Regions from separate parts of the Chryseobacterium sp. MYb264 genome, predicted to be linked through region 4. Evidence: riboswitches for the same ligand, from Rfam matches in the RefSeq annotation. Region 4 holds a riboswitch; each other region holds the start of a gene.
What was found. Region 4 has a riboswitch for cobalamin ahead of VUJ46_RS09420 (TonB-dependent receptor plug domain-containing protein). Riboswitches for the same ligand answer to the same signal wherever they lie in the genome.
Positions count from the first base shown of each region.

Region 1: linked by a shared signal. The riboswitch ahead of metE (5-methyltetrahydropteroyltriglutamate--homocysteine S-methyltransferase) and the one ahead of VUJ46_RS09420 (TonB-dependent receptor plug domain-containing protein) in region 4 are both predicted to bind cobalamin.
Region 2: linked by a shared signal. The riboswitch ahead of VUJ46_RS17150 (TonB-dependent receptor) and the one ahead of VUJ46_RS09420 (TonB-dependent receptor plug domain-containing protein) in region 4 are both predicted to bind cobalamin.
Region 3: linked by a shared signal. The riboswitch ahead of VUJ46_RS21760 (acyl-CoA thioesterase) and the one ahead of VUJ46_RS09420 (TonB-dependent receptor plug domain-containing protein) in region 4 are both predicted to bind cobalamin.

Region 1 is NZ_CP142422.1:1,017,493-1,025,353, forward strand. Features, by position in the region: gene VUJ46_RS04465 (TIGR01777 family oxidoreductase) at 1-170, shown strand, start outside; gene nudK (GDP-mannose pyrophosphatase NudK) at 194-775, shown strand; gene VUJ46_RS04475 (hypothetical protein) at 881-1,465, shown strand; gene VUJ46_RS04480 (hypothetical protein) at 1,541-2,107, shown strand; gene VUJ46_RS04485 (hypothetical protein) at 2,139-2,825, shown strand; gene VUJ46_RS04490 (ATP-grasp domain-containing protein) at 2,828-3,886, shown strand; gene VUJ46_RS04495 (VOC family protein) at 4,002-4,382, shown strand; gene VUJ46_RS04500 (Lrp/AsnC family transcriptional regulator) at 4,506-4,967, opposite strand; cobalamin riboswitch at 5,121-5,306, shown strand; gene metE (5-methyltetrahydropteroyltriglutamate--homocysteine S-methyltransferase) at 5,647-7,861, shown strand, end outside.
Region 2 is NZ_CP142422.1:3,945,170-3,953,030, forward strand. Features, by position in the region: gene VUJ46_RS17115 (SCO family protein) at 1-56, shown strand, start outside; gene VUJ46_RS17120 (superoxide dismutase) at 171-845, shown strand; gene VUJ46_RS17125 (hypothetical protein) at 849-1,217, shown strand; gene VUJ46_RS17130 (hypothetical protein) at 1,361-1,561, shown strand; gene VUJ46_RS17135 (MbnP family protein) at 1,731-2,552, shown strand; gene VUJ46_RS17140 (cytochrome-c peroxidase) at 2,545-3,588, shown strand; gene VUJ46_RS17145 (transporter) at 3,601-4,542, shown strand; cobalamin riboswitch at 4,808-4,992, shown strand; gene VUJ46_RS17150 (TonB-dependent receptor) at 5,102-6,118, shown strand; gene VUJ46_RS17155 (IS5 family transposase) at 6,126-7,466, opposite strand; gene VUJ46_RS17160 (TonB-dependent receptor domain-containing protein) at 7,581-7,861, shown strand, end outside.
Region 3 is NZ_CP142422.1:4,959,754-4,967,614, forward strand. Features, by position in the region: gene VUJ46_RS21730 (PaaI family thioesterase) at 1-299, opposite strand, end outside; gene VUJ46_RS21735 (1-acyl-sn-glycerol-3-phosphate acyltransferase) at 338-934, opposite strand; gene VUJ46_RS21740 (PspC domain-containing protein) at 1,240-2,967, opposite strand; gene VUJ46_RS21745 (PadR family transcriptional regulator) at 2,979-3,308, opposite strand; gene VUJ46_RS21750 (XAC2610-related protein) at 3,609-4,301, shown strand; gene VUJ46_RS21755 (HD domain-containing protein) at 4,308-4,898, shown strand; gene VUJ46_RS21760 (acyl-CoA thioesterase) at 5,111-5,494, opposite strand; cobalamin riboswitch at 5,609-5,797, opposite strand; gene VUJ46_RS21765 (hypothetical protein) at 5,847-6,647, opposite strand; gene VUJ46_RS21770 (ATP-binding cassette domain-containing protein) at 6,678-7,340, opposite strand; gene VUJ46_RS21775 (GEVED domain-containing protein) at 7,730-7,861, shown strand, end outside.
Region 4 is NZ_CP142422.1:2,219,672-2,227,532, reverse strand. Features, by position in the region: gene VUJ46_RS09435 (L-threonylcarbamoyladenylate synthase) at 1-351, shown strand, start outside; gene VUJ46_RS09430 (CCA tRNA nucleotidyltransferase) at 530-1,951, shown strand; gene VUJ46_RS09425 (hypothetical protein) at 2,396-3,457, opposite strand; gene VUJ46_RS09420 (TonB-dependent receptor plug domain-containing protein) at 3,468-5,303, opposite strand; cobalamin riboswitch at 5,332-5,508, opposite strand; gene cdd (cytidine deaminase) at 5,883-6,365, opposite strand; gene namA (NADPH dehydrogenase NamA) at 6,473-7,525, shown strand; gene VUJ46_RS09405 (DUF2752 domain-containing protein) at 7,559-7,846, shown strand.

The DNA of each region.
Region 1 (7,861 bases), 1.2 Mb from region 4:
TCATGCCCAATGTTCCGAGCTTTGTTTTAAAACTTATTTTTGGAGAACTCGCGGATGCTTTACTTGAAGGTTCAAGAGCTTCATCCCAAAAAATTCAGGATGAGGGATTTCAATTTGAATTTCCCGATCTAAAAAAAGCCCTGGAAAATTTACTTAAAAAAAATCAATAGAAACTCTTTAAACATACAAACACATGCAAAACCCGAAAATACATATTGTAAAAACTGAAATTTTATCAGACAACTGGTATACATTACATAAAATCACTTTTAATATTGAAAAAAAAGACGGAACGACTGAAACCCAAAGCAGAGAAGCTTATGACAGAGGAAACGGAGCCGTTATTTTACTTTATAACACCGATTCCAAGCAGGTGATTTTAACCAGACAGTTCCGATTGCCCACCTATATTAACGGAAATACATCCGGAATGCTGATCGAAGCCTGTGCCGGATTATTGGACAATGACAATCCCGAAGATTGCATTAAAAGAGAAACCGAGGAGGAAACCGGTTATAAGATTTCTAAGGTTGAAAAAATATTTGAAGCCTATATGTCGCCGGGGTCTGTAACTGAAATTCTCCATTTTTTTATCGCTGAATATTCCAATGATATGAAAATAGCCGATGGTGGCGGACTGGAAGATGAAGGCGAGAATATTGAGGTACTGGAATTATCTTTTGAAGAAGCTTTAAAAATGATCGATTCCGGAGAAATTAAAGATGCCAAAACAATCATGCTGATTCAACATCTTCGTATTAAAGGTATTTTATAGTAAAATTTTCATCCATTTTTAATTAGTTTTGTTAAAAACATCCGTTATATAAGAGTTGGCAAGTGCTTTGCTGCAAAAGAAAATAAAGAGTTAAATAAAAATCTCATGAAACTAGTATATACGTTCGGTCTTTCTCTGCTATTAGCGAGTTCTGCTTTTGGTCAAAAAACTGAAAAACTGAATCCGAAAGAAAAAGCGCTCATTGAACAGTACAAAAGTCAGTATAAAAAGAAAAATTATAAAAAATTTGAGGGAAAGATCACGGTAACCGACCACCATGTTCAGTTTGACGATAAAATTTTCTTTTATGACAAATCAGACAAGATAACAACGCAGTTATTAAAGGACGGTTTACTGTATCCGCAACTTTTAACGGATTACCAAATGCAGAAATTTCTTGATGAAACGACAGATAAAACGCAAAAAAGATTTCTTAAACTACAGAAAGATCCGCGTGCCGGTTTTGACGTCAATAACGTAACAATCAGCAGCATCACAGAATTACCGTCACCAGCTTCAAATCCTAAAACAAGAGTTTTCAAATTTCTTTATAAGGACAGTAAACTAGGGAATAATTCTATTCTCTATTTAATTGAACTTACCAATAAATCGGCTACAAAAGATACTTCCATGGAGGAATTTATTAATGGAGCAAGCTTGACGTATTTGCAGCAAGAGCGATTAGATTAAAATCATTGGTAAAGTTTTTTATAGCCTGACCAAATAATTATGAAGTGAAAATTTCACTAGCATCAAAACTAATCCATGAAAAATATCTTTACACTGAGAGCCTTAATTTCATTAAGCTTTTTGCTGTTCTTTTTGCCATTTTTGAGAACCTGTTCTAATGCATCGATACAGAGACAAAATCCTATTCCAAATGCAGTTTTTAATAAAAATGGAAGTTCTGCAGATTCAACACTTTTACAAAAAGCACTAGATGAGAGAAATAAAAACATTGAGCAATACGAAGAAAATTACACTTTCAGTTTTTATAAATTATTAGACAAAACGTTTATAAATAATAGTAAAGAATTAAATTCTTCAGTATTTTCCGACTCTACATTTTATCCTTTACTCTGTTTATTGCTCGTATTTGTCTCAACATTTTTCATGCTAATCTTATCATTTTTAAAAAGAATTAATTTCATTAAAATATTAGGAATAATTAATATTTCACTTTTAGTAATTTGTTTAATCATCTTTTATGCAATAGATACAATTGATAGTTTTAGCCAGATTAAAATTGGATTTTATTTAGTATTTATTAATTTTTGTTTAATTATAATGATCTCTCATAAAATTCAAAAACTAACACAATCAAGGTTGTAAAATGTATAAGAGCAGAACTAAAAAAAATTAAATGAAAAAGCATTTTGTCCTTTCACTTAGCTTACTTAGCTTGATTTATTGTAAAAAGGAACATAAAAACGAGAGTTTTCTTAGTTCTAAGGTTGAAAAAATAGGGAAAGATAGCCTTATATCTCATAATAGTATTAAATATTTTAGGTTTCAACCTGATACGATTAGTAATATAAATATCGATGGATTTGAAACTAGCGATTCTTTTTCTTATCAGGGAAATAAATTTATCACTGGTTATTATAGACCTATTGAGGGAGAAATTGCGAATCCAGATACTGAAAATGACTACGGAAAAAGACTGTTGGTTATGAATGATAAAAATGAAATTATATTTAAAGGAATCGGCTCTGGGGATACTTTTCAGTATCAACCGAAATTTTACAGGAATGACTCAAATAATAAAGTGGTCATTATTTGTCAAATGGCTTTTGAATATTTCTTTGGTGGAGAAGCTTTTTTATTAGAAAACAATAAAATTAAACACATCGGAAATTTAGATATTGAATCAGACAAAATGGAAAAAAAATTAACTGATATTATTAAAATTGACGAATTAAAAAATGATATTATTTTCAGTTTTAAATCCGATTCTTTGTTATTGAGCCCCGGAAGCGACGATATTTTAATTCCCAATCATAATGTAAGATATATTTACAGCCATTCTAAACTTAGCCTAAAAAGATAATTATGCAAAAAGTCGCCATCATCTATCAGTCACGCACACCGCCACCAATCAACGGAATTATAAAGCCTATGAAGCCCGGCGGCTATTCGGATAGCGGCGCAGATATTGCCTATTCTCTGAAAAAGCAGAATATTGAAGTCATTACCCCAACAATAAATCCGCAAATTGATCATGATTTGGACTGGGTATTTCCTGATACCAAAGAAGGAATTCAGCTGGCGACTGCTAAAGGTGCGAATATTATTTGGCTGAATACGGTTTTATACAAAAATCATCCTATTGAAGAGTTTATACATCTGGGAATTTCAGTCGTTGGGCAGATTCCTGAAAATGTAGATCTTTACGATGATAAATGGATCACCAACGAACTTTTAAAATCCAATGGTCTACCGATTCCAAAATCTGTGATGATGGATCAGAAAAACAAGAATGATTTCGATCTTAATTTTTCTTTTCCCGTCGTGGCAAAGCCAATTCGCGGGCGCGGAAGTCAGGGAGTTTCTCTTGTTCAAAATGAGTATGAATTAAGAGACGTTCTGAATGAGATGTTTCATTCCAATACCTACGGTGAATCATTGTATGTAGAAGAATTTTTATCCGGGCAGGAAGTAACGGTTACCATAATGCCGCCGGGAAAATATTTCATTAATAAAGAAAATATCATTAAAAATAATTACTGGTCTTTGCCTGCTGTCAAACGCTTCAATCATGAAAATGGAATTGCCCCTTACAATGGAAAAGTAGCCATCACTAACAATAGCGAAGTATTACAGGATTCGGAATTACAGTCTCTGACTATTCAGCAATTGAATACCGCCTGTGAAAAAGCGGCAAGACTGGTAGAATCCAAAGCACCGATTCGTATCGATTGCAGAGCCAATTTTGTAGGAAAATATTTTCTTTTCGATCTTAATATGAAACCGAATATGACGGGAGCCTCAAGACCTCATCGGACAGATCAGGATAGTCTGACCGCATTGGCAGCAAGAAAAATAGGCTGGAATTTTGATGACCTGATTCTGAATATGCTGAATAATAGCTGGTGCTTGAATAATGATTAATTTTCTTTCCAGGTTAATACAACATTCTATAACATCAACCGATCAATATCATCGAAAAAAAATGTTTTATCGAATGAAAACTTCTTCCGAAATTTGATCCGTTAATAAATAAATTATGGAAATTCAAAATATTGATCATCTTGTTTTAACCGTTGCAAATATTGATAAAACAGTCGAGTTTTACACCTCTATTCTAGGTTTTGAAGTGGTCATTTTCGGTGAAAACAGAAAAGCGTTGACTTTCGGAAATCAAAAGATCAATCTTCATCAAAAAGGAAAAGAATTTGAACCTAAAGCTGAGCATCCGACTACCGGATCAGCTGATGTATGCTTTATTGTTAAAACGGATATTCATGAAGTTTTGGAGGAATTAAAGCAGAAAAATATAGAAATCATCGAAGGCATTGTTGAAAGAACTGGCGCTTTGGGAAAAATACAATCCGTATATTTCAGAGATCCGGATTTGAATTTGATTGAGGTGAGTAATTATCTTTAAGTCATTTCAGATAAAAAAATTCCGTATGTCTATTTCCAAGTTCAGAGTAAATTAATGAATAAGACTAAGAAAGTACCATTGGCAACATCAACTTCTCTCCTCCAGCTTCCCTCTCCCAGCCTTTTAAATACTCACCCCATGCGTATTCTTAACCTCCGCCATCACAAAAGTGCTGTGTGTACTTCCGATAGAATCTACGGAGCCTAATTTATTAAACACAAAATCCTGATAATGCTTCATATCTCTTACCTGAACTTTCAATAAGAAATCAAAATCGCCGGAAATATTATAACATTCCGCTACTTCATCGATCTGTAGAATATCTTTTACAAATGCATTTCCGACCGCCCGGTCGTGAATTTTCAGTCGGACCTGACAAAAAACAGTAAATCCACGGTTTAATTTTTCGGCTTCCAGAACAGCGGCATAATGCTTAATATACCCTTCCTGCTCCAGTCTTTTCATTCGTTCAAAAACGGGAGAAGCCGAAAGGTTAACTTCTTTCGCAAGCTCCTTTACGGTCAGTTTAGCATTTTTCTGAAGAATTCTTAACAGCTGAAGATCCTTTTCATCCAGTTTTTCCACGGAATATTATTCTTTTTTTTATTTTCTACTTCAAAAATACAGAATAAAAATCTTTTTTAATGAAACAAAACCAAATTTTATGCTTAATTTCAGGAATTAAACCAATGAATATACTTTATTAATTACCTTTGATTAAGATTTTGTTCTTTAACATACTTCATCAGAAGGAAAGGTTTTACATAAGGTAAATTAATAGGGAATCGTGTGAAAATCACGAGCTGTCGCGCAACTGTAAGTAATAACCCAAAGGTTTTTGTCCTTGTATATCCACTGTAATAACGGGAAGGATGACAAAAGCTGTTACAAGTCAGGAGACCTGCCTGTTCCGAATGATCAATGCTCTCGCGATTTGGAGTTTTTGGATCAGAAAGATGATACTTTGAGCGTATTTTTGTTTAAGATTTTATTTTTTTTAAACGCAAAGATTTTATTATTGAAGCTTCTTATTTTTAAGGAGCAAAGAATGACTAATTTTTCGCTGATGAAGCTGGTGTTTATGCATTTGCTTATTAAAATCAATGAAATTTATTTTCCTTTACCAACAACTTATTCTTTTCATTTAAAGGAAAAATTACATCCTCACTGTATCTAGTCGATTCATCAAAACCATTTTAAGAAAGCATTTCGAAGCAACTTAAAGAACTTTTAAAAGAAAATTTAATTTAAAAGTTTAAAAGAAATGCAAACACACATCCTTGGCTACCCGCGAATTGGCAGCAACAGAGAATTAAAAAAAGCCTGTGAATACTATTGGGCAGAAAAAATAACTTCAGACGAACTGCTGGAAGTCGGAAAAACCATTACCCAAAACAACTGGAAACTGCAGCAGGAAGCGGGAATCGACTGGATTCCATGCAATGATTTCTCTTATTACGATCAGGTTTTGGATATGACTTTAGCGGTTGGAGCCATTCCGGAACGTTATCAGGAGATTGCCTTCAAAAAATCTGAACTAGATCTTTACTTTGCGATGGCCAGAGGTTTTCAGAAAGACGGTTTAGACATCACAGCGATGGAAATGACGAAGTGGTTTGATACCAATTATCATTATATCGTTCCAGAATTTCATAAAAATCAGGAGTTTAAATTATTTTCAAATAAAATTATCCAGGAATTTATTGCAGCAAAGCAGGCTGGAATTAATGCAAAACCCGTAATTATCGGTTTACTGACCTATTTATTATTAGGAAAAGAGAAAGAAGAAGGTTTTTATAAATTAGATTTAGCGCAAAATTTACTTCCCGTTTATATTCAAATTTTAAAAGAGCTGGAAAATCATGGCGCAGAGTATATTCAGTTTGACGAGCCATTTTTAGCATTAGATTTAACTGAAAAAGCCAAAGAAACCTATCAATTGATCTATGCGGAACTCAGAAAACAGTTTCCGAAGCTTAAATTTATTGTAGCGACTTATTTTGAAGGATTAAAAGACAATCTTTCATTGGCCAATGCCCTTCCGATTGATGTTTTACATATCGATCTGGTTCGTTCTCCTGAACAATTGGATGAAGTTTTAACTCTAATTCCAGACAGTTTAAGCCTTTCTTTAGGAATTGTTGATGGAAGAAATATCTGGAAAAATGATTTCCAACACTCTTTACAGTTTATTAAAAAGGCAGTAGAAAAAATAGGTTCGGAGAGGTTATTTATTGCGCCTTCATGTTCATTGCTCCACTCTCCTTTCGATCTTGATTCTGAGAAAAACGAGAATACTTTATCTCCCGAAATCAAGCAATGGATGGCTTTTGCAAAACAAAAAGTAGATGAAATTGTAAGTTTAAAAAAATTAGCCTCAGAAAATCCAGATTATCATGCGTTGCAGGAATTAGCTGAAAATAGAAAAGCGATTGAAAACCGTAAAGTTTCTGCCTTAATTCACAATCAAAATGTAAAAGACCGTGTGGATGTAACAACGGAAGACGATGCACAAAGACATCATCCGTTTGCAATAAGAAAAGAAACGCAGCAAAAAGTGTTGAATCTTCCTTTATTTCCAACGACTACGATTGGTTCTTTTCCACAGACCAAAGAAGTGCGAAACTGGAGGGCAAAATTCAAAAAAGGCGAACTGAATGCTCAGGAATACGATACTTTGCTTAAACAGGAAACCGAAAGAACCATCCGTTGGCAGGAAGAAATCGGGATCGACGTGTTGGTGCACGGAGAATTTGAAAGAAATGACATGGTGGAATATTTCGGGGAACAGTTGTCTGGATTTGCGTTTACTCAAAACGGTTGGGTTCAAAGTTATGGAAGCCGTTGTGTGAAACCTCCGGTGATTTTTGGAGACGTTCACAGACCTAGCCCGATGACGGTTTATTGGTCAGAATATGCGCAATCTTTAACTCAAAAATGGGTAAAAGGAATGCTGACGGGACCTGTAACGATTCTTCAATGGTCTTTTGTACGTGATGACCAACCTCGTTCAAACACTTGTAAACAGATTGCATTGGCGATTCGTGATGAGGTGAATGATCTTGAAAAGGCAGGAATCAGAATTATCCAAATCGATGAACCTGCAATTCGTGAGGGACTTCCTTTAAGAAAATCTGACTGGCAAAATTATCTAAAATGGGCGGTTGAAGCCTTTAGAATTTCGGCAAGCGGTGTGGAAGATGCGACACAAATTCATACGCATATGTGTTATTCTGAATTTAATGACATCATCCAGAATATCGCTGATATGGACGCTGATGTGATCACAATAGAATGCTCCAGAAGCCAGATGGAACTGTTGAATGCATTTGCTGATTTCAAATATCCGAACGAGATCGGACCGGGAGTTTATGATATTCACTCACCGAGAGTTCCTTCCAAACAGGAAATGGTGGAATTACTGAAAAAAGCACAAGCCGTTATTCCGGCACAGCAACTTTGGGTAAATCCTGATTGTG
Region 2 (7,861 bases), 1.7 Mb from region 4:
AATATCATCCCGACAGAGAATTGCTGATAGAGGATATTAAGAAATTATTGAAATAAGGGGTCGGAAGATGGATGCAGGAAGATGGAAGTTATTAAAATACAATAGTAATAAACTTCCAGCCTCCAATTCCCAACTTCCCGCCAAAATATAAACCATAAAAACAAAACGTTATGAAGATTTTGAAAATAGCTGCTTTAAGTGCAGTTTTTGCGGCGCAATTTGCATTTGCGCAATTCAAACAAACGCCTTTGCCGTACGCGTACAATGCGTTAGAAGGAAATATCGATGCCGAGACCATGGAGATCCATTATTCAAAGCATGCCGCGGCTTATGTTGCCAATCTGAATAAAGCCATTGCCGGAACTCCACAGGAAAAGCAAACCTTATTCGAGATCATGTCGAATGCTTCAAAACTACCTGCTGCAGTAAGAAACAATGCGGGTGGACATTACAATCACGAATTGTTCTGGACGGTTCTTACGCCGGTAAAAAATACGCAGCCTTCCGCAAAATTGGCGAAAGCAATTACCGATGCGTTCGGAAGTATGGATGCTTTTAAAGCAAAAATGGCAAAAGCAGGCGCCGATCGTTTTGGCTCAGGTTGGGCATGGCTTTCTGTAGATAAAAGCGGGAAACTATTTGTTTCGTCGACAGCTAATCAGGATAATCCGTTGATGGATGTGGTAGAAGAAAAAGGAACGCCCATTTTCGGGATCGATGTTTGGGAACATGCCTATTATCTGAAATACCAGAATAAAAGAGCAGATTATTTAACCGCCATCTGGAACGTAACCAACTGGAAAGAGATCAGCAGAAGATACGAAGAAGCGATCACTAAAAAATAATTCATGAACTTTATTTGCAGCATATTCCTCACCTTATTTGTGGTATTCAGACCCCTGATGCCATTGGCGGAATATGCTGTAAATTATACCTATATTTCGGAAGTTTTATGTATCAACAAAAACAAACCCGAACTTCACTGTAACGGAAAATGTTACCTCGGGAAAGAACTCGCAAAAGCCAATGACAGCGATTCTTCACCAGTAAACAAAGCAAAAAATTCAGGTCAGAAATTACTCGATATCTACCTTTTGCCTGCCATTGCCAATATCACGGCAACCGAAAAGCCGGACTTTACAAAAGTCACTTTTATTTACCATTCGGCGTATTCTTTTCTTTTTCTGAAACACATTTTCAGACCTCCTGTTTTTTAGAATAATATCACAATCTTTTTGGGCGATCCCCTTTCCCTGGCTTTTCCAGCCGCTCGGGGTCGGGCTGTCCGCTCTTATCTTTTTTTAGATTCTTCCTTGCGTCAGAATCCAAAAAAAGGATAACCGCTTCCATCCCTATCGCGATGGAGGTCAAATCAACCTATTGTAACGTGAATTCACAGAGAAGTCAGTTTTTTAATGGTAAAGAAAGAGAAAATATCAACTCTTGCCCCATGAAAACGACTTCGGAAAATGAAGCGTTAAGAAAATTAAAAATACATCCGTTAAAAAATTCCCACTGTCCGAAGCGCGAGATCTATTCGGTTACGAAGACAGACTATTGAATTCGCGCAAGTTTTGGGGATTTTAGGATTGATTTTTAATTTTTAGCATTCAGTTTCCAAGTCTTGACTTTTTGTTTCTTTTGTGTTAAGACAAAAGAAAAAATAGCTTTTAAATCAAGTCGATGCTGCTGAATTCACAATATTTTACTTCTAAAAAATAAATTAAAAAATGTACAGATTTTTATCATTACTCTCAGCAGTATTTATTTTATTCACTTTTACGTCATGCCGAAATAACGACGAAGACGAATCCCAAGATGCAACTCCCGGAAAACTACAGATCAAATTTGAAAACGGCTTCAATAATCTCGGGGATATTGTGCTGAATCAAACCACTCAGACTTCTTCACAAGGACAAAAACATAACTTTTCTGCTTTAAAGTATATCATTAGCAACATTAGTCTCATTGATGAAGCCGGAAATGAATTCAAATACAACGAAAATAATCCCGATAAAGGTGCTTTTATCATCGATCAGGCCGATGCAGTGGCGGGAATCGTCTACATTAATCTCGATGCAGTTCCCAAAAGAAATTACAAAAAAGTAAAATTCGGGTTGGGACTCAGCCAGAATGCCTACTTGTTGGGGCAGGACGGGCAGGCGGAATTCTGGACTAAAGCCAAAGAGAAAGGAATGACCTGGTCTTGGGCGGCGGGCTATGTTTTCGTAAAGCTCGAAGGAAAATACGGAACCGCTTCTCCGCAGACAGAATTTATGAATCACACCGGAAATATGGGAAATGTAACCGCCAACAATACGCCCGATCTTTACCGCGAAATTACTTTGGATTTACCAACGACTGCAAGAGTAAGCACACAGATTACGCCTTCCATCCATATTCTTGCAGATCTGAATCAGTTTTTAAGCGGCGAAAATACATTGAGTCTTAATTCGGTAAATGACATGATGATGGGTTCCAGCCAGCATCTGGTGAATGTAACGAATAACCTGACCAAAATGTTTAAAGTAGATCACGTTCACAATGATTAAATTATGTAAAATCGGGATCTTCATCTTATCTTTTCTGAGTTTAGCTGCCTGTACGGATGAGGTAATTGAACCCATGGAGAAAGACGAGCCTTATACTTTGGAATATCCTTCTTATTTTTCGAAAATGACATTTGATCTTTCAGGAAATCCTCTGACGAAAAATGGAGTGGAGTTGGGGCGAAAATTATTCTATGAAGGTAGGCTTTCACGAAATAATACGATTTCCTGCGGCTTCTGTCATATTCAGGAAAATGCTTTCACCCATCATGGCCACACGGTCAGTCATGGGGTAGACGACAGAATCGGTATCCGAAATGCACCGCCCATCCAGAATATGGCTTTTTTAAAGCGGTATATGTGGGACGGGGTCATTCATAACCTGAACGAACAGCCGATCAGTCCGATCACAGACGTGAATGAAATGGACAGTTCTATTCCGGAAATTGTTTCCAAATTAAATGCAGATGCGAAGTATAAAAAATTATTCAAAGCAGCATATGGGGATGAAAATATTACCGGAGATAGAATTCTAAAGGCATTATCGCAATTTATGGTCACTTTAATTTCTGCAGATTCTAAATATGACCGTATGAAGCAAGGGAAAGAAAATTTTTCTTCAGAAGAACTGCAAGGAATGAATTTATTTCAACAGAAATGTTCATCATGTCACAGCGGAGAATTATTTACCGATGAAAGTTTTAGAAATACCGGGATGTATTATAATACGCAGTTTAAAGATGCGGGACGTTATCGCGTAACGCTGGAACAGGTGGATTGGATGAAATTCCGGGTTCCGAGCTTAAGAAATGTTGAATATACAGCGCCTTATATGCATGACGGCAGGTTTTATACTTTGGAAGCGGTGTTGAATTTCTACTCGGATAATGTGGAAGATAACCCCAATTTAGATCCTCAGTTAAAGCAAAATAATCATCCCGGAATTTCTATGAATGCGCAGGAAAAACAATTCATCATCACTTTCCTGAAAACGTTATCTGATAAAAATTTCATTTCTAATCCAAAATTTGCGGAATAATTTTTTTTAAACATGAATAAAATATTTTTAATTATAAGCTTGATTTTGTTTAATTTAAATCAGGCGAAACCTAAGAATGACAGTCTTTATATTCCTGATGAGGTTCATCAAGTTTTTTTTGATGATTGTGACGCCTGCGGTTGCGGAGCTGGAAACGGCTCATCAGGTTTTGAATCTTTACTGAATCCTCAGTTTATTGGAATAAAATATTTTGCCCAGCATTATAAAGCCAAAGAAAATCTGTTTGTAAAAGATTTAACTCAGGATCAGTATTTTAATACAATTCAGCTATGGGCAAGAATTCCGGTAACGCAAAAACTGAGTGTTTATGGAAGTTTACCGTTTCATTTTCACGAGAAGCAGACCTTGCAGGGAGATATAAATATCAACGGAATCGGAGATTTTAATATGATGGGAATCTATCAACTGCTAAATTCCAAGAATAATATCCATCAGCTGAATGGGGGGGTAGGAATAAAAGTTCCGTTAGGGAAATTTGATGAAAAGGGAATTACGGGGGTAAATCCAAGTTTTCAGCTGGGAACAGGGAGCTGGGATTACCAGATGGTACTCAATTATAAATTTCAGAAAAATAAACTGGCTATTTTACTGAACACCGATTACACCATTAAGACAGAAAATAAAAAGCATTATAATTTCGGAAATCAATGGAATTATGCTGCAACCGGTTTTTATCAGTTTGTGGAGAATGATAGACTCATTTTCTCCGGAAAAACGGGTTTGCAAGGAGAAGTTTTTGATCAAAATAAACAGTTTAATGAAGCACTGCCAAGAACAGCAGGAAGTGCTTTGTATGGAAAGCTGGGTTTTGAGGCTTCCTATAAAAAAATCAGTTTGGGAAGTGAAGTCATGCTTCCGGTATATTCCAATTTGGCGGGCGGCGATATTCAGGCGAAATCGCGTTTTAGTGTTTTCGTTAATTTTGGGATTTAAGAGAATATTTTAAACGAAAAGATTTATTTAAACTTCTTTTTATTTAAAGGAGCAAAGTTGAACAGCAAAGCTGTTTGATGAAGCTCTATAAAAACGTTCGCTTCATCAAATCAATTTTAATTGATTCATTCTTTGCTCCTTAAAAATATTCACAACAAAAATAAAACTTTGCGTTAAAAAAAATATAGTTCAATAAATCAATTTTAGGATTTATTCGATTGAAAATCATTGAATTAAATTCAATTTTGTTTCTATGATTTATTTTCTATCTTTGCCGAAATCTGGTGAGCCATAAAAAGCGCTTAAAAGGGAATCCGGTGAAAATCCGGGACAGACCCGCTGCTGTAAGCTCCACACCAAAGTTTTTGAAGATCATATCCACTGTTTTTTAATGGGAAGGATTTCAAAAACGGAGTAAGTCAGAAGACCTGCCAGACCATAAACGTTTGACGCTTTCGTGGAATAAAGCTTAGGACATCATTGATCTTGTGTGGTTTACGACTGCGCTTTATCGGTGTATTCTTATATCCATTAGCGTCATCATGATCTAAATGAGCTAATGGTGGCAAAAGTTCTTACATCTCAACTTTATAAGGTTGTTTTCGCAGTTTTTGTGTTAACAGCGCCATGGTTGTTTTCACAATCCAAAAAAGACACGGTAAAGGAGAAAAGCATTCTTCCGGTTACGATTTATAAAAAGAATTTTAAAGAGATCCTTCCTGCGCAAACGCTTTCTGGAGAACAACTGGAAAGGCTCAACAGTCAGTCGGTGGCCGATGCGCTGAGGTATTTTTCAGGAGTTCAGATCAAAGATTACGGTGGAATAGGTGGTTTGAAAACCATTAATGTTAGAAGCCTTGGAAGCCAGCATGTAGGTGTATTCTATGACGGGATACAGCTGGGAAATGCTCAAAACGGGCTGGTAGATTTGGGAAGATATTCCTTAGATGATCTGGAAGAAATTTCTTTGTATAACGGTCAGAAAAGCGAAATTTTTCAATCGGCAAAAGACTTCGGCTCATCAGGTTCAATTTACTTGCAGCCTAAAACACCTTCTTTTAAGGGGAATAAAAAGACAAATTTTGTCATAAGACTGAAAAATGCTTCTATTGACTTATTTAATCCATCTTTTCGTTTAGAACAAAAATTATCGCAAAAGATTTCTGCAAGTTTTAGTTCTGAGTTTTTGCAAAGTGATGGTGTTTACAGATATCGCTATGCCAAAAAGTTTCCCGACGGAGAGCAGGCGTATGATACGATTGCTAAAAGGCAGGATTCGGATTTGAGGGCGAAACGTTTTGAAACATCCATCAACGGGAATTTAAATAATGGGAACTGGAACGTTCGTGGTTATGGATATATTTCTAATCGTGGCTTACCTGGTTCTATAGTTAACGGGCGTTTTGACGCAAGAGGTTCCAGAATGGTGGATGAAAATTATTTTGTGCAGGCTCATCTAAGAAAAAAGCTATTTCCAAAACTGGAGACTCAGCTGAAAGCGAAATTTGCATACGATTATACCCGTTTTCTGGATACCGTTCAGTCACAGTTGATCAAGTATTCAGATAATACTTAGTCGCTCCTTAAAAAGCTGTTTTTTGACTTTGAAAATTATATTTGCCTAAAAAGATTCGGAGAACAAGTTCGAGCCAAAGAAGAATTTGTTGTTTGATTTGATTCAATCTCATCTTCAAATTGTATCCAATCCCTGCTAATAATGCATTATTAATATCTCCAGCCACTCCTTTCAGGAAGTTTAATCCTAAGGAGTGGTTTCTTTTTAAATGAGAGATACAAGGTTCTATGGCTGCTCTTGCCCGGAATCTTAATCTGGCTACTTGTTGCCCATATTTTGTTTTTTCTTTTTTTGCGGGAAGCAAAATTGCTGTTCCTTCCACTTCTTTGATTCCTTTAAATCCTCTGTCTGTAGTGGCTTTCGTAGGTCTTGTTCCGCCAACGGATTTTCTTACCCTCTCACTCTGTGCCAATGATTCTTCAAGAGTTTTACTATCGTGAGGATTGCCAGAAAATCTCTTTACCGAGCTGATGATCCCTGTTTTCCGACCTCTTACTACTGCTACTTTTGTCCCAAACTCGTATGCTTTTCCCGATTTTCCTTTCGCAATACACGCAACTTGTGGCTCGTGAAGACTGTAAATTTTATCTTTCGTGGTACGTTCTTGGGTGAGTGCTTTAAGGTAAATTTTAAAAACGTCTTCGTAGCCTTTCAAAACATCTTTAGGAAGTTTTCTTTCCAATTCCCGAAGAACTCTTTTACCAATCGTCCTGAGCTTTTTCCTCGCCATTTTTGCCTTCTTCTGTCTTCTGGGATGATGTCCAAAAAAAGCGTCCCGCAATAATTGTTTGCTCACTCTTCTGTAGCTTTGTCTTTGTACAACGCTCTCTTTTTCTGCTATTTTTCTACAATTGTCGATTACTTTTTTTGCTAATTTGGCATCGGTAGGAAAGGTAATGTTCTTCTCCTGAACCGTCGTATCTACCTGAACTTCATCTTCTGTTTTGGCTTTGGGATGGAGAGAAACGCTTTGTCCCAAAAGAAATTCCAAACCCTTATCTCCAATTCTTTTTCTGAAGTGTACAAAATTGCTCGGATCGAAAGGCTGCTCTGTCTGGAAAAAGGTTTCTCCGGTAAAATATTGCCAATACGCATTCTCAATCCATCTCTCTATTACACTTTCATCACTTTCTTTAAACATTTCCTTGAGCAAAAGCATTCCTGCTATTTTACGGATAGCAATAGAAGGTCTTCCGTTTTCTGAAAATAATTTCTCAAACTCTGACTCCATTTTATCCCAGGAAATCTCCCCAGCTAATTTTACCACCGGATGCTCCATATTAATAAGCTCCGTAAGCCTGGTCTTGAATAAATTCTGCTGTAAATCCTCTCTTATTTTGCCTAACATTTTGCCACTTTTTATATCCTAAAAATACAATTTATTGCAATTTTTTACAACGATTTTTTACGAAATATAAGTGCATAAAAACTGATAATCAAAATATTACTTGGTTTTTAAGGAATGACTACTTATATTCAAAAAGAGTTTTATATTTCATCATCCAATTTATATTCTATTACTCCTAATTGGGATTTGAGTGTGAGCGGTGACTTCCAGTATAATCATCTGGATGCTGATTTAATCAATTTTACCTATCCTACTCGTTATACCTCACTTGTGGCATTGGCAACCACCTATCAATGGGAGAGGTTTAAATTTTTAGGAAGTATTTTAGGAACATTTGTGCAGGAGAAAGTTGAATTAAATTCGAAATCTCCAGATAAAAGAGAGTGGACACCCGC
Region 3 (7,861 bases), 2.5 Mb from region 4:
CTTCTTAAATGGTTGGAGTTGATATTGGTTCCCACTCCATAATACTTAGAACCATCGATGAAGATATTAGACAGGCTTGAACCCATTGTTTCTGCCAACACGCAGCTCGCGCCGCCGTGCAAAATGCCGAAAGGCTGGTGAACCTTTGGCTGAACAGGCATTGTTGCAGTCATGGTTTCGTTTTCAAGATCGATATCGATGAATTTTATTTCCAAATTTTTAGCTAAAGTTACTTCACCTCCCCAGCTGTTTAAAAAATGTAATATTTCTTCTTTCGTCTTACCTTCTGTATAGTGCATAATTATTAGTAATGGATAATTGATAATTTTGTTAGCTTCTAGCTTCTAGCTTCTGAATCGTTCCCCATGATATTCGGGTTCCAGTTTTCAGGGATTTTAGGAACAATATCATTTTTAATATAATACTCCTGAATTTCCGTCATGATTTCCGAAAAAGAAGCAGACGCAATTCTTTCATACGGAATGGTATATCCTAGATAAACGATATTTCTTTTGAAATCTCCTGCCGCCAGAACGATCGGGACTTTTGCTGCCAGCGCCATGTGGTAGAAGCCTTTTCTCCACTTAGGAACCCAGCTTCTTGTGCCTTCCGGAGTAATTACGAGGCTGAAATCTTCTTTCGCAAACTGATCAGCAACAAATTTTACCAGATCATTCTTTTGGCTTCTGTCGATCCCGATTCCGCCCAATCCTCGCACCACACTTCCGTACCAGGCTTTGGTATGCGCATCTTTAATGATAATCTTAATTGGTTTTTCTAAAGACCAGTAGGCAAGGTTTCCTAAAATATATTCCATATTATGGGTGTGGGGTGCCACCACAAGGATACAACGGTTAAGACTGTTTGCATCGCCTTGTAGAACGACCTTCCAGCCCAATAATTTTAGCATTGCTTTGCCGATTAGTTTTTTCATAGATCTCGTATTAAAACAGAAAAGTATAACCAAACTTTGGTTATACTTTACAAATATATTGAAATATTATTGCTCTTAAAACAAACCGCTGATTAAATCTACGATTTTCATTACTATTTCCAGGGCTACTTGTACCATTTGTTTATGTTTTTGATTTGGGTTATTAATTTTGTACGAATATACTATAATTTTCTGATATACAGTGATTAAAAATTATATTTTTTTCATGGTCGTGAGAGAAGAAGTGTGTGAACTTCAAACGGTTGGGTCTTCCGTTCACACCTTCTGCCACTCTCTGCAGTTTATTATTTGGTCTTTATAGAAATTTCGTTTTTACCTTCGTTTACTTTGATGTCTACATTTTTGCCTTTCATATGTTTAATGTTGCTTTTCATAGAATCAATTATCTGATCTGCCTGGTTGCTCGGAACTTTTTTCCCGTTAATAATGATGCTGTCGCTGTCGTCGTCATCAGAACTGTACTCAATCGTAGAACCATTTACGGTGATCTTGTTTTTTTCAATTCTTATGTTACCGTCTTCATCTCTGTCCTGATCATTATCGTTGATTCCGTCTCCGTTCAGATCTCCATCGAAATCAATTCCGTCTTTCTTTACAGGTATTACGATTGCTTTTGAAGGAATGACCAATTCATAATCAATATTATAATCTCTGAAACGGTGCTCGTAAGGATACTTGATGTAGTTTGGAAGAATGACTTTGTTGTTTACAATTTCTACCGGAATATTCACGTTTAGTGGAAGATTATATCCCTTCGCTTCTTTTTTAATAATTAAATAAGGTGTAGGAATATTCGCTTTTCTGGTAACTTCTACATGTACCCAATCTCTTTTGTATACAGATACTTTATCAGAATAAAGATCATCATCATATCCTTTAAAGTTGGAAGGAATCGTGATCTGTTTTACATCTACATACAAAGTATCAGATTTTGTACTGATCGCAATTTCTTCCGTATCTTCTTTATGGCCTTTCAGGAACATCTCTTTTTTCGCCATACTGAATCCGAAGTACGTACCCAAAGCAATCAGGGCAAGGAATAATGCGCCGATAACCCAACCTGTATTTCTTAATTTTGTTTTAGGTGAAATTAATTTAATACTTATCAATCCAAATAACATGGCGGGCAGTAAACTTCCTAATGTAATTAAGGCCATGATCACGTATTTCATGCTGTCATTATCGAAATAGAAATTCATTTCGCTGATCGGAGGGAAGTCACTGTCTGCGCCCATGAAACCGAACACTACAAAGACTCCGATTAAGCAAGAAATAGAGATGAATGCGAAGATTCCTCCTAACACGTAACGGATCACATTCCAGATTCCGCTGCTTGCGTTATTGATGTAAGGCTTGTTTTCGATGAATATTTCTCCGACCCTCTGAGTAGATTCATTGGCGAATTGTACCAATTTATTAGACTCATTCTTAAGATTGTCGAAGTTCATAGGCTTTCCCTGCATTTTCAGGAAATCTGCCGCAGATTCAGCTTTTGGTAAAACGGCCCAAAGGATAACGTAAAGTAAGAAAACTAAAGAGGAAGAAACGGCTGCTGTGAAAGCTCCTAAGACAAAAACTCCAAGCCAGATCGCTCTCATTGCCGTAATGTCCATTCCTACATATTGTGCTAAACCTGCACATACTCCGGCAATTTTCTGCTTTTCAGGATCACGGAATAATTGTTTTTTGTCGCTGTATCCTGCTCCTGAGTTGCTTTTTTTCGAAGAGTTTTTTTCAGAATAATAAGCTTCTTCCTGTTCTTCAATTTTTTCCGGTGTTCCAATTTGTGCAATTACCTTCTCTACATCAGAATCATTGATGACTTCACGTTTTCCCAAAGAATCTTTGAAGATTTCTACCATTCTGATTTCTATGTCATGCATTACCTCATCGGCTTCCGAAGCTTCCAGAGAGCTTCTCAGTGCGTTCAGGTAATCGCTAAGCTTGATATATGCATGCTCTTCTATGGTAAAAGAAAAACCTGCGAGTCCTATTGAGAGTGTTTTGTTCATAGCTTTGTTTTTTAATTTTTTTGAGTGATTTGGTTTACTGAATCGGTCAGCTCGGCCCAGGTATTCTGAAGTTCAGTCAAAAACAGTTTACCTTTTTCAGTGATCTGATAATATTTTCTTGGGGGCCCTCCGGTAGATTCTTCCCATCTGTAAGATAAAAATTCTCCGTTTTTTAATCTTGTTAAAAGAGGGTAGAGGGTTCCTTCCACTACATCCAGTTTTCCTTTTTTCAGTTCATCTATAAGGTCGGAAACATACATTTCACGATGATTGATAAGACTTAAAATACAGAATTCCAGAATCCCTTTTCGCATTTGCGCTTTGGTATTTTCAGTATTCATCTTTAATAAGTTTTGTTAATTAGTTATATACTAAAAACCGATTTACATTCCTAGCTAGTTGAACCTATTTCGATTTTACATTACAAAGATATGTAATTAAAATGGTATTATGCAATACAAAGTAGTGTTATTTTAAAAATAAAATGTTTAATTAATTGTAAATCAATGCAATAAATTTTAATTGAAAATTACTGAAGGTTTATATTAAATGAAAAATGGCTTTAAAAACTGTATTTTTTTGTACTTTTGTCTTGAAAACGCCGGAGATTTTTCGGTAAAATAATGTAAAAAATACCTGAAATGACTTATTTTAAATTTTTATTACCCCTGTTGCTGGCCGGAACTTCGGTTTTTGCTCAATATAAAATAGAATTAAAAAATATCTCGCCCAATTATCAGGCAAAGATCAGCATGGAAGACTGCTCTGGTGATGAATGCCGCGGAGAAGCAACTATTGAACTGATCAATAATGCAACAAAGAAAGTGCAGAACTTTACTTCAGGTAATTTTACTTTCTATATAAAAGATCAGCCGGCTCCCGTGAAGGGGCAGTTATCAACTGTTACCTTTGATGCATTAATGGAAAGTCCTGTTATTATCGACGATTTTAATTTTGACGGTACAGAAGATGTTGCGATACGAAATGGCAGTTTAGGAAATTACGGTGCACCTTCTTATGATGTCTATGTGTATAATATGACTCAAAAGAAGTTTGTTCCGAGCAAAGAACTTACAGAGCTTGCGAGTAATTATCTCGGATTTTTTGAGGTTGATCCTGAAAGAAAGCGTTTGATTGTTTACGGAAAATCCGGTGCCGCATTTCATTATACCGCAGAATATGCGGTAGTTCCGGGGAAGGGATTACTGAGAGTATTTGAAGTGGAAGAAGATGCAAGCGGTGGCGAAAAAGTAAAAGTAACCAAAAAAGAACTTATTAATCATAAATGGATAAAAACGGTTAAAAATTATCCCATTGAAGAATATTATAAATAATATAGAATGAAGATACAGAAGGAAATAGATTTTATTCTGGCGGTAGATGCCTTAAAAAATGTACAGAGAAGAAATTACAATGCAGATGATTCCAGAAGGGAAAACACCGCGGAACATTCATGGCAGATTATTATTCTGGCTCAGATTCTTTTCCCTTATGCCAAGAACAGGGCAGATATTGATCTTTTGAGAGTGATCAGGATGTTGTCTATTCATGATTTGGTAGAAATTGAAGCCGGAGATACTTTTCTTTTTGATGAAGCCGGAATGGTGGGCAAATTTGAAAGAGAAAAGGTATCTGCCCAAAATATATTCGGAATTTTAGATGAACCTTTAAGAACTGAGTTTTTCAATCTTTGGCTTGAATTTGAAGAAGAAAAAACTCCGGATGCTATTTTTGCCTGCGCTATCGACCGGATTATGCCTTTTATCCTTAATTCTCATACTTCCGGAAAAAGTTGGACTGAAGCTGGTGTTACCGAAAAACAAATCAGAAATATGCTGGAGAATGCAATCAGCAGAGCTTCAGATGAAATGGGAGAGGCTTTCCAAACATTATTGAATTTGAGCTTGGAAACTGAAAAGGTGTTGAGGTAAGTTTTTTAACAGAATATATCTTATTTCTCCAAGGATTGCATAGATGATTATATTTCAATTTTTAATAAAAGAAAATATTCTCTATCATTTGTGAATTCGTGGCAGAAAAAAATAAAAAAATCGGCGGGCAAAGACCCGCCGAAATTGCTTTAAAAAAACATTTTTGAAAATATTGAGCTCAGACCGCTAAAAGCAGTCCAAACATTTCTTCTTTATAGAATTTGAATTGGTTTTTTGAATTCATCGATCGCTACAAAAGTAAAATCTCCCACAATGGCTTTTTCCTTTTCATAAGAATACATTTGTTCTGTATAGATCTCAACGTTGACTTTCATACTTGTTTTTCCTACATGAGAAACTTTTCCTACCAGCTCCACAATGGTTCCCGCAGGAATAGGCTTTTTAAAATCTATTTTATCACTGCTCACTGTTACTACACGTTTTCTTGCAAATCGGGTCGCCGTAATAAAAGCCACTTCATCCATCAGCTGCATCGCTGTACCTCCGAAAAGAGTATCGTAATGATTGGTCGTATTAGGAAAAACCGCTTTGAAAATTCTGGTTTCGGATGTTTCAATTCTTTCTTCTGTAGTCATATTTCATTATTAAATTAAGGCAAAATGAAATAATATCAAACAACAGAATAATGACAGGAACATGAGAATTCCTGAAACATCCATCAGATCAATAAAACTTCAAATCGCGAAAGTTTTTTGTTTAAGAAAAAGGCAGGTCTCCTGACTCGTAACATCATTTATCTCCTTCCCATCTCGCCTCGCAGCGAAACAGTGGACTTTTGATAAAGACTTCAGTTACTTACAGTTGCGCGACAGTTCGTGATTTTCACACGATTCCCTTTTCATCTGCAGCTAAGCAGAACCTATTTCTGAAAAAGCAATCTGCTTTTCCGGGTGCAAAAATAAGGATAAAAACAGTAGAAAATAAGATTTATTCCGGATTATTATAAATTATTTGGTTGATGGCTCTTCCTTTATTGATGCTCCAGAGCGTGGTATAACGATTTTCACCGGAACCATTGATCATGTAAAGGAAAATATGATCGTCATCAAGCGCTGTTACTCCGATGTTTTCAAAATCCATAGAAGGCTGGAAGAGATTTTTAATCGCTTCTCTCACAAATACAGAACCTCTTCCCGGCTGTTGCACACGAATTGATTTTATCTCCATCATCCCTTCAGGAATTTCGTTGCCAATTCCCCAAGGTTTTACTTTATCAACCGTCAGAATTTTCCCGCTGGCATCTTTTTCCTGTCTTTTAAGATGAGCATACGAAGGATAAACATCAATAATAACCTTTGTTCTTTGGTTAGTCAGGATTTTAGGATTGGTATTATCTGTAAAAATTAATGATCTCCCGTTTTTAGATTTTGAAGGCGTAAATTTTGGAAGCTGATCGATAAAAGCCACACGCTCTTTATTCACCATTCCTTCTTTATTCAGGCTGTCATATCTTACGAAAGGCTTTTCAGAGTCTTGTTTTTCAGGATATTTAATCCAGATCCATTCCGTTTCTCCAGGCGCAGGTTTTACATAAACAAAAACATCTCCTGTTTTCATACGGATCTTATCAATGATTTTTCTATAATCATCTTTATGAACGCGTACCATCGCATAACCTTCCTGAGCTTTTACCACGCCAAAAGGTACTTTCGTCTGACCTTTTACAAAAGCTAAAGAAAATAAACTGAAAACAGATAAATAAAGTGCCTTGTTTACGGAAATCATCATGAATTTTTTTTGAATGTTCAAATATATAAATTAAATACTTTTCGGAAGATAATTCATCTGTTGCAATTCCTTTAAATCTTTAATTTTTTTAAGATACGTATTTGAAATCACGTATACTTCATCCGAAATGCTAAGAACTTCTTTAAAATGGTGATCTGAAATAATAATTCCTTTATGTTGGGATCTTTGCGTAATTCGTTTTTGAATTTCGTAGATAATTTTTGGCGAAAGTGCATTAAATGGTTCATCCAGTAAGATAAATTCGGCATCAGCATAAAGAATCAGTAAAACTTCAATTAATCTGGTTTCTCCACCTGAAAGATGAGCAACTGTTTCATTCAGAAAGGGTGTTATAAGACCAGACTTATACAAAAAATGTCTATCCTCTTCAGTACAGAAAAGTTTTATTAAGTTTTTAATCTTTATATTTTTTGGTAGAAAAGGGTGTTGTGGTAAATAGGCAATCTTTCCTTTTCTGTCGAACTGATTGGCGAGAATCTTAGTATTTACTTTTATAAATTGGTTGTCTCCCTGTTCAATTCCGAAAATAATCTTCAGAAGGGTAGATTTTCCGGTTCCGTTTCTTCCTAATAGTGCTATCGTTTTTCCGCTTTCACATTCCAAATATATATCACTTAGGATTTTTTTTTCGCCAAATGACTTAGTTACACTATCAACATAAAGTTTACTCATAACAATTTGGTGAAAATATTAATGAAAAAAGCTGTAGATAAGGTTAAAGTCCAAAGAAACCGTTTTGAAAACCCGAAATTAGCAAAAAAATAATATTCATCTTTTTTTCTTAATTCATAAATTAAATAATGAAGCGTAGGTAATAGAATGAAAAAGCATAATCCAAAATTTTCAATAGTAAAGGTAGTTATTGCACAAATAAATCCTGAAAATAAAAAAGAAGGAATAATAAGTTTTAAATAAAAAATGCTAAGAATTTGGAGATTTTTAATCATGATTAAATGTAAAATACAGATAAATTTATGAAATATAAATTAATATGGTGAAAATGTAATAAATATTTGAATTTTTTGCTTTATTTTTAAATTAATTTTAAAACCATGAAAAATATGACGAAAAATCTATTCTATATATTCCTTTTTTTATCAGGAATTTCTTTTTTCCAAAGTAAAGTTAAAATTACGGAAGAACCAAGATCGGCTTTTTTCCGTGACACCAATGTTCCGCTCAATGTTCAGGTA
Region 4 (7,861 bases):
GAAATGGCTTGGGAAATCATTGATTTAAGTGAAAAACCGGTGACTATCGTCTACGAAAACCCGAGAGGGTTACCTAAAGAACTATTAGCAGAAGATGGAAGTATAGGGATCCGTTTGGTGAAAAATGATTTTTGTAAAAAACTAATCACGAAATTAAACAAGCCCTTGGTTTCAACTTCAGCCAATTTCAGTGGAGAAAAAAGTCCGCTGAAATTCTCGGATATATCTCCTGAAATGATTAATCTGGTAGATTATGCAGCAGAAGAAAACAGAGACGTTGTTTCAAAATATTCAGGATCTTCGGTGATAAAAATCTGGAGCGACAACAGAATAAAAGTTCTTCGCGAATAAAAGAAAAGATTTTAATTATCTTTGCAAAATCATTTAACCATTAAGAAGTCGGAAATTGAGTTTTTTTAAGCTTAAAATCTGATTTCTTGATGGTTTTAAATTAAATAATGGAGGTAGCGGTAAGTCCAAATCTTTCAGTCTATCCTCTATCAGTCTATTATCAAAACATCTAAAAGAAATGTTCATCAATTTAAATCAAAATAAAAATCTAAAACTTTTCAAACTCATTTCTGAGGTAGCTGCGGCAAACAACCAGTCTGTGTACATTGTAGGCGGTTATGTTCGGGATTTACTAATGAAAAGAAAGGCTTCTACGGACATTGATTTTGTGACTGAACAAAGCGGAATTGAACTCGCTCAAAACGTAGGAAAAGAAATTGATCCCAAAATGAAAGTTTCGGTTTTTAAAACGTACGGAACGGCGATGATCCGATACAAAGATCTTGAGCTTGAATTTGTAGGAGCAAGAAAAGAAAGCTATTCGGAAGACAGCCGTAAACCCGAAGTGGAGGGCGGAACCATCGAAGACGATCAGAAAAGAAGGGACTTTACGGTGAATGCGATGGCTATTTCTTTAAACAAAGATAATTTTGGGGAACTAATTGATCCTTTCCACGGAATGGATGATTTGGAAAAAGGGATTTTAAGAACACCTTTAGAGCCTGCGCAAACGTATTCTGATGATCCGTTAAGAATGATGAGAGCGATTCGGTTTGCATCGACTTTGCAGTTTCAGGTGGAAGAGAAATCTTTGGAAGCCATTAAGCAGGAAGCTGAAAGAATTAAAATTGTTTCGATGGAGAGAATTATGGTTGAGTTTAATAAGATCATGCTTTCTACAAAACCTTCTGTTGGGTTAAAACTAATGGAGCAGACAGGCTTAATGAAATTAATTATTCCTGAATTGATTGATCTGAAAGGCGTGGAAGAAGTTGAAGGACAAACCCATAAAGATAATTTTTACCATACTTTAGAGGTGGTTGATAATATTTCTGAAAATACGGATAATGTATGGCTTCGCTGGTCGGCATTACTTCATGACATCGGAAAAGCACCGACCAAAAAATTTGTTGAAGGAACGGGCTGGACTTTCCATGGACATGAGTTTTTAGGTTCAAAAATGGTGAAAACATTGTTCCAGAGATTGAAATTACCGTTAGGGCCTGACATGAAATATGTTCAGAAAATGGTAAAATTATCATCACGCCCGATTGCTCTGATCACAGATGATGCTTCAGATTCTGCACTGAGGAGGTTATTGTTTGATGCGGGCGAAGATTTGGAAGATCTGTTTACACTTTGTAAAGCCGATATCACAACGAAAAACTCTAAAAAACAGGAGAAATTCAAGAAAAATTTTGAATATGTTGCGGTGAAAATCAAAGAAGTGGAGGAAAAAGATCAGGTGAGAAATTTCCAGCCGCCGATTTCAGGAGAGGAAATTATGGCGATGTTTAATTTAAAGCCAGGTCGTGAAATCGGGATTTTAAAGGAAAAAGTGAAGGAAGCTATTCTTGAAGGTGAGATTGGAAATGACAGCGAAGAAGCAAGAAATTTTGTGATTGCGGAAGCTGAAAAATTGGGATTGACTTTAGCTTAAAATGTTTTTTGGAACATTTGATTATATCATTTTAGCAGTAATTTTCATCTTCAATTTTGGAGTTTGGAAATATAAAATAATTAAGAAACGCAACCGGATTTTATATCTGGTTGCGTTTTTGGTTTTTAGGAGGTGTCATTCCATTTTTTTCTATAGATTTTGAAATTCAAAAAGCAATAAAAGGTCAGCCATTTGTAGATAATTGTACCTTGCTTTATACCTATTTTAGATTTCCGATTTGGTGGAGTATTGGTTTTTTGAAATTATATTTTTAAGGGTTTTTATTAGAAAATAAAATAAAAGGGACGACTTTCAAAAAAGTCGTCCCTTTTTACATATAAGTTTCTGAAATAATTTATTATTCTATTTTTGAAAATATATCATTTTGATGGTGAATCTAATAGCCAAAAGTTAACTGCTAAAAGCTGCTTCACAGCAGGTGTCTTAGTTCTTATAAAAACCATTTGTTGCAATACCCGTTGCGAAAGTTTTTAATAAAGTACCAGAAGTAGCATCATATACATTTACTTTGCTGTCTCCTGAGTAATTAGCATCTGAAACATAAATTCTTCCGTCAATAACATTGAAACCATAAAGATTTCCTGTAGATGTAGCTAATGGAGCCGTCGGAACTGTAGTGGATCCAAAGTTCATTGTGTAGATTTTGTTACCTGATGTGGTAAAGTAGATTTTATTGTCAGTAATTCTTAGTTTTTGCGCTTGAGGAATGGCAGTAAGTGTGGTCGTTTGATAAGTTCCTGCAGACGCGTTCAGTTCATAAATATAAGAATTGGTATTGTCTGAAGCCAAAACATACGGTTTTCCGTTGTAAGAAATCAGATCGCGGATAATTCCGTTAGAAGGTAGAGTGATTACTTTGTTTATTGTATTGGTAGATGGAGATACAACAGTAACAGTGTAACCAGTTGATAACTCACCATAAGGAGCGGTGGTCTCGTAAGTAACACCATCTGTCTGAACAATAATGTTTCCGCCAGCTTCTACAATTTTCTCAGCAGAACGAGGAAAATCGATGCTTTTAACATAAGAATTATCAGCCGTATTGTATACATTCATCTTCATTACATCATAAAAATTATTGTTGGTAACATAATACTGATTTCCTGAAAATGCAATATATCTTGGATTGTCAAGATTACTGGTTACAGTAGTTTGTTTTTTAAACGTATATCTGTTAACAATATCTATTTTATTAGGAACGTTCGAAACCAAATAAGCATGATCTCCGTTAAAACCTATTGATTGTAAAACATTTCCCAGATTTTCGTTACTGTTATTCGTAGAATAGATTTTATTGTATACTTTTCCAAGGTCATTACTGATAAATGACACATTAGAAGTAGGTGTACTAAATCCCCCTTCGTCACTGATAAGAATTCCGTTTTCATACGTTACAGCGGGAATTTCGTCACTATCACTGCTACACGCAACGTTGAAAACTAATGCCGAAGCAAATATAAAAGGTAAAATTTTTCTGATGTTCATATCTTCTATTTTAAAAATTAATATTAAGAGTTACGCTGTAGTTCCTTTTTGGTAAAGGATAGGACAGCATCGTATAGTAAACCTGATCAAAAATATTATTAACCTTAAATCCTACATTGTAGTTTTTAAGGAATGTTCCGGAAATTCCTGCGTTCATTACAAAATAAGGATCAAGTGATGCTTCTTTTTTTGCATCGTTTGAGGTATATGTTAATCCGTTAAATAATCCCTGAACATACAATCTCAGGAAATCATATTTATAGTCAATATTTCCAAATACTTTATGAACAGGTACGTACATTAGCTGTTTTTCCCTTTCAAGATCAATAGATTTCGTGTAAGAATAACCGATATTAGACTGAATACTCTGTTTTCCGAATTTCTTTGAATATTCCAATTGTGCTTCAAGTCCGTAAGACCTCACATTCGAAATATTGGTAGCTGAATAATAAGAATTTCCGTTGTTTTGCTGCCAAACAATCATATCGTAAACTCGCAGGTAATAAGGAGTTAATGAAAGTTTTAAATCTGAAATTTTAAACTGATTTCTCAATTCAAATTGATAAGACGTTTCCGGTTTCAAATCTAAATTTCCTCCCGGTTGCCAGTAAAGATCATTAAATGAAGGATACCTGAAATTTCTCGATACGTCTAAATTAACATGATACCATTGAGTTGCATCCCATTTTCCTGAAAAAGAAAAAAGTAGGGGCGAACTGATATCTTCAACAAAGTCTTTTTTAATTCCTGCTTCAAATCTCAGATCTTTAGTGGTGAAATAGCGAATTAACGCAGCAAAAGAACCTACATTTCTGCTCACATCTCTAAGTTGAGACTGCTTCAGACCTTCTGCTTTATTGAGCTGGAATTCAGAAATTAAATTAAAGTTCCATTTTGGCGTGATAAAATAATTGAAGTTGTTTTTTACAATATAATTTTTGCCGGTTCCGCCACTGAAATAAGGTTTGTTAATATCAGAAAAATACTGAAAATTTTCCTCGGTATAAGCAGCTTTAAAGGAATTGGTAAATTTAGATTGACTCCAGTCCCACGAAACTAAACTTCTTACATTCTGAGTTTCATATTTCGTTTTCGTTTGACTGTCAAAAAAAACAGGATAGTTTTGATTTCCGTTAAAAAACTCCGAAATCCACGAAATTTGATGATGTGGAGCTATTTTATAAGCTGCCGAAAAATTAAAATTGGTATTATTATATTCCCCATTTCTGTTGATATAATTCTGAGATTCTTTTACTTCATAATCATTCTCGCTTACCGAATAATTGCCCGAAACTTTAAAGCTGAACTTTTCATTGCTGTAAGAACCTTTCAAAAAATTATTAAATGTTCCAAAAGATGCTGCTTCTGAAAAAAGAGAACCGTGAAAGCCTTTATTAAAATCCAGCGTATTATTCAGGTGAATACTTCCGCCAATGGCACCGCTTCCATAAATTACACTTCCGCCGCCGGCCTTTACATCAAGTTGATCAAAACCTCCGAAAGAAATATTATTTACATCTGCCTGACCTAAAAAATTTGAGTTGATATTAATTCCGTTCCATACAAAAGCAGTCTGCTGTGCAGTGGTTCCCCGAAAAGAAGGCGAAGAAACAGCACCCCGTCCGTTTTCTTTAATATAAACAGGCGTTTGAAAACGTAAAAGTTCAGAAAGATTGGTTGAGTTTTTTTCAATATCCTGAGGTGAAATAGTCTGTACCTTATGAAAAAGTTTTACCTTGTTCATTTGATTGTCAAAAACAAACACCGTGTCTATTACCTTTTCCTGACCAAACAGAAAGCAGCCGTAAGACGAAAAAAACAGGACTACAGATCTTTTTATATTCATACCTTTTCACTTTTCCACCGAAAGCAATTATTTTAGTTAGATTTTGGCAGGTCTCCTGACTTTCGCTTTTCCACACCTTCCCGTTTGCACAGTGGTTTTCCGTAGAAATTTTGATTGCGATTTACAGTTGCGGGGACAGCTCAGGATTTTCACCCGATTCCCTATTATTTCCAAAATGCTGGAAACCAAAATTTTTGCAAATGTAAGTGTATTAAATTATAAAAACAAAATGGAGTGTAATGATTTGGATTTCAATGAAATATACAATATTGTTTTTTAGGAGCTTATTCCTGCTCTCTCTCATACTCCTCACGCCAAGCTCTCCAACGCCCGCCAATCCTAAAACCCTTGCCCTCCCCAACGCTCCGACCCAGTTGCGGGGTAACCGTTCGATCAGGGCTAGGCCGTGGACCAAAGATCATATTTCAGCCTATCATCAAAAGAATGATCTTCTTCCAAAACCTCATAGGTTTTTAAAACCTATGAGGTTTTCAATGAATGTACTATTTAAATGAACGAGATGACATTCTCAAAAATGAATGTTATGGGTGGAAAAATTGCGCTATTCATATTTAAAAACTACAAAAATGTAGCATCAAAATAAAACGGCAAGAGATCTTTAATCGCATGTACCTTCACTACCTCTTCATTCATGCTCGAAAAATAAAGGTCTATATTTTCATTCTGCTTCGTTTCATATTCCATTAAGCTTTGCCTGCAAGCTCCACATGGGGGAATGGGTGGATTTTTCTCATGAAATTCTTTAGGACCTCCCACCACAAAGATCTTTTTGATTTTTACGTCCGGAAAATTGGCGGCAATCCAGAATAGCGCTGTTCTTTCCGCACAAAGTCCCGATGGATAAGCTGCATTTTCCTGATTGTTTCCGGAATAGATTTCACCGTTCTCCAGCAAAACGGAACATCCCACTAAAAACTGAGAGTACGGAGCATAGGCGTTTTCTCTAGCTTCTTTAGCTTTTTCAAACAATTTTTTCTCTATATCGTTTAGCTCTTCGCTATTTTTAAAATACTCGTAACTGATCTGAGTTTCTTTTTTCATATATTTATAGGTAGAATTAAAAAAAGGGGGATAAAATTAGTTCTTTTTACCAATGTAGACAAGCCCTATTTATCCTTCAGAATTTTAACTAAATTATTCAATTCAAAATGTTATATACTCCAATTACGTTCAGAAATGTAACGCTTAAAAACCGTTGGGTAATGTCTCCAATGTGTATGTATTCTTGTGAAAATGGCTTGGCAAATGATTTCCATTTCGTGCATTACGGAAGCCGAGCGCAAGGTGGGACCGGTTTACTAATTGTAGAAGCAAGCGGTGTAGAGCCACGCGGAAGGATTACCAACCATTGTATGGGAATCTGGAATGATGAACAGGCAGAAAAATTACAAAAGATCGTAGAATTTGTTCATAAAAACTCAGAAAGTAAAATAGGAATACAATTGGCACATGCAGGAAGGAAAGGCTCTACATGGAATAATATTCAGATTCCTTTGGAAGAAGGTTGGGAAACGGTGGCTCCAAGCCCGATTCCGTATCATCCAACCGAAAGAATTCCGCATGTTTTAACAATTGAACAGATTAAAGAACAGGTTCAGAATTTCAAAGCTGCAGCAAAAAGAGCTGTTAAAGCTGGTTTTGATGTTATTGAAATTCACGCAGCTCATGGATATCTGGTTCATCAGTTTTTATCGCCATTATCCAATATCAGAACCGATGAATACGGTGGAAGTTTCGAAAACAGAATCCGTTTTTTATTGGAAATTGTGGATGCGGTAAATGAAGAGTTAAATGAAAATGTAGCCTTATTTGTAAGAATTTCCGGAACTGAATATGCTGAAAACGGTTGGGATATTGAAAGCAGCACCGCTTTAGCTCAAATTCTAAAAGATCATCATGTTGATTTGGTTGATGTTTCAAGTGGTGGAAATATTCATGGAGCTAAAATTTCTGTTTTTGATGGCTATCAGGTTCCCCTATCTTCTCAAGTAAGAAATGAAGCTGAGGTGAAAACTGGTGCTGTCGGCTTAATAAAATCAGCAAAACAGGCAGAGGAAATTCTTCAAAAAGGAGATGCCGATCTTATTTTTGTGGCAAGAGAAATTTTACGAAATCCTTATTTAGCTGTTCAGGGTTCTTTTGAAATGAATGAAGAAGCCTTTTTCCCTCATCAATATCTGAGAGCAAAGATTTCTACATAATTTTTATATATTTGAATCCCCAAACGCTAAACTATGAATATTGAAGATTATATGCTTTCCTGCCCAAGCAAAAAATACTTAGGAATCGAGTGTTTCGGCTGTGGAACTCAAAGAGCCATTGTGATGGTCTTTGAAGGCAGATTTGCAGAGGCTTTTCATATGTTTCCGGCGGTGTATACTTTGCTGCTTTTTTTCGCAACAGTCGGATTAAATTTTATCGATAAGAAAAGGAATTACGGAAATTTATTAGTGGGTTTAGCAATTATAAATGCTGTAATTATGGTAACTTCCTATTTTTATAAGCATCTCTATCTACACTGACAAACAATAGACAAC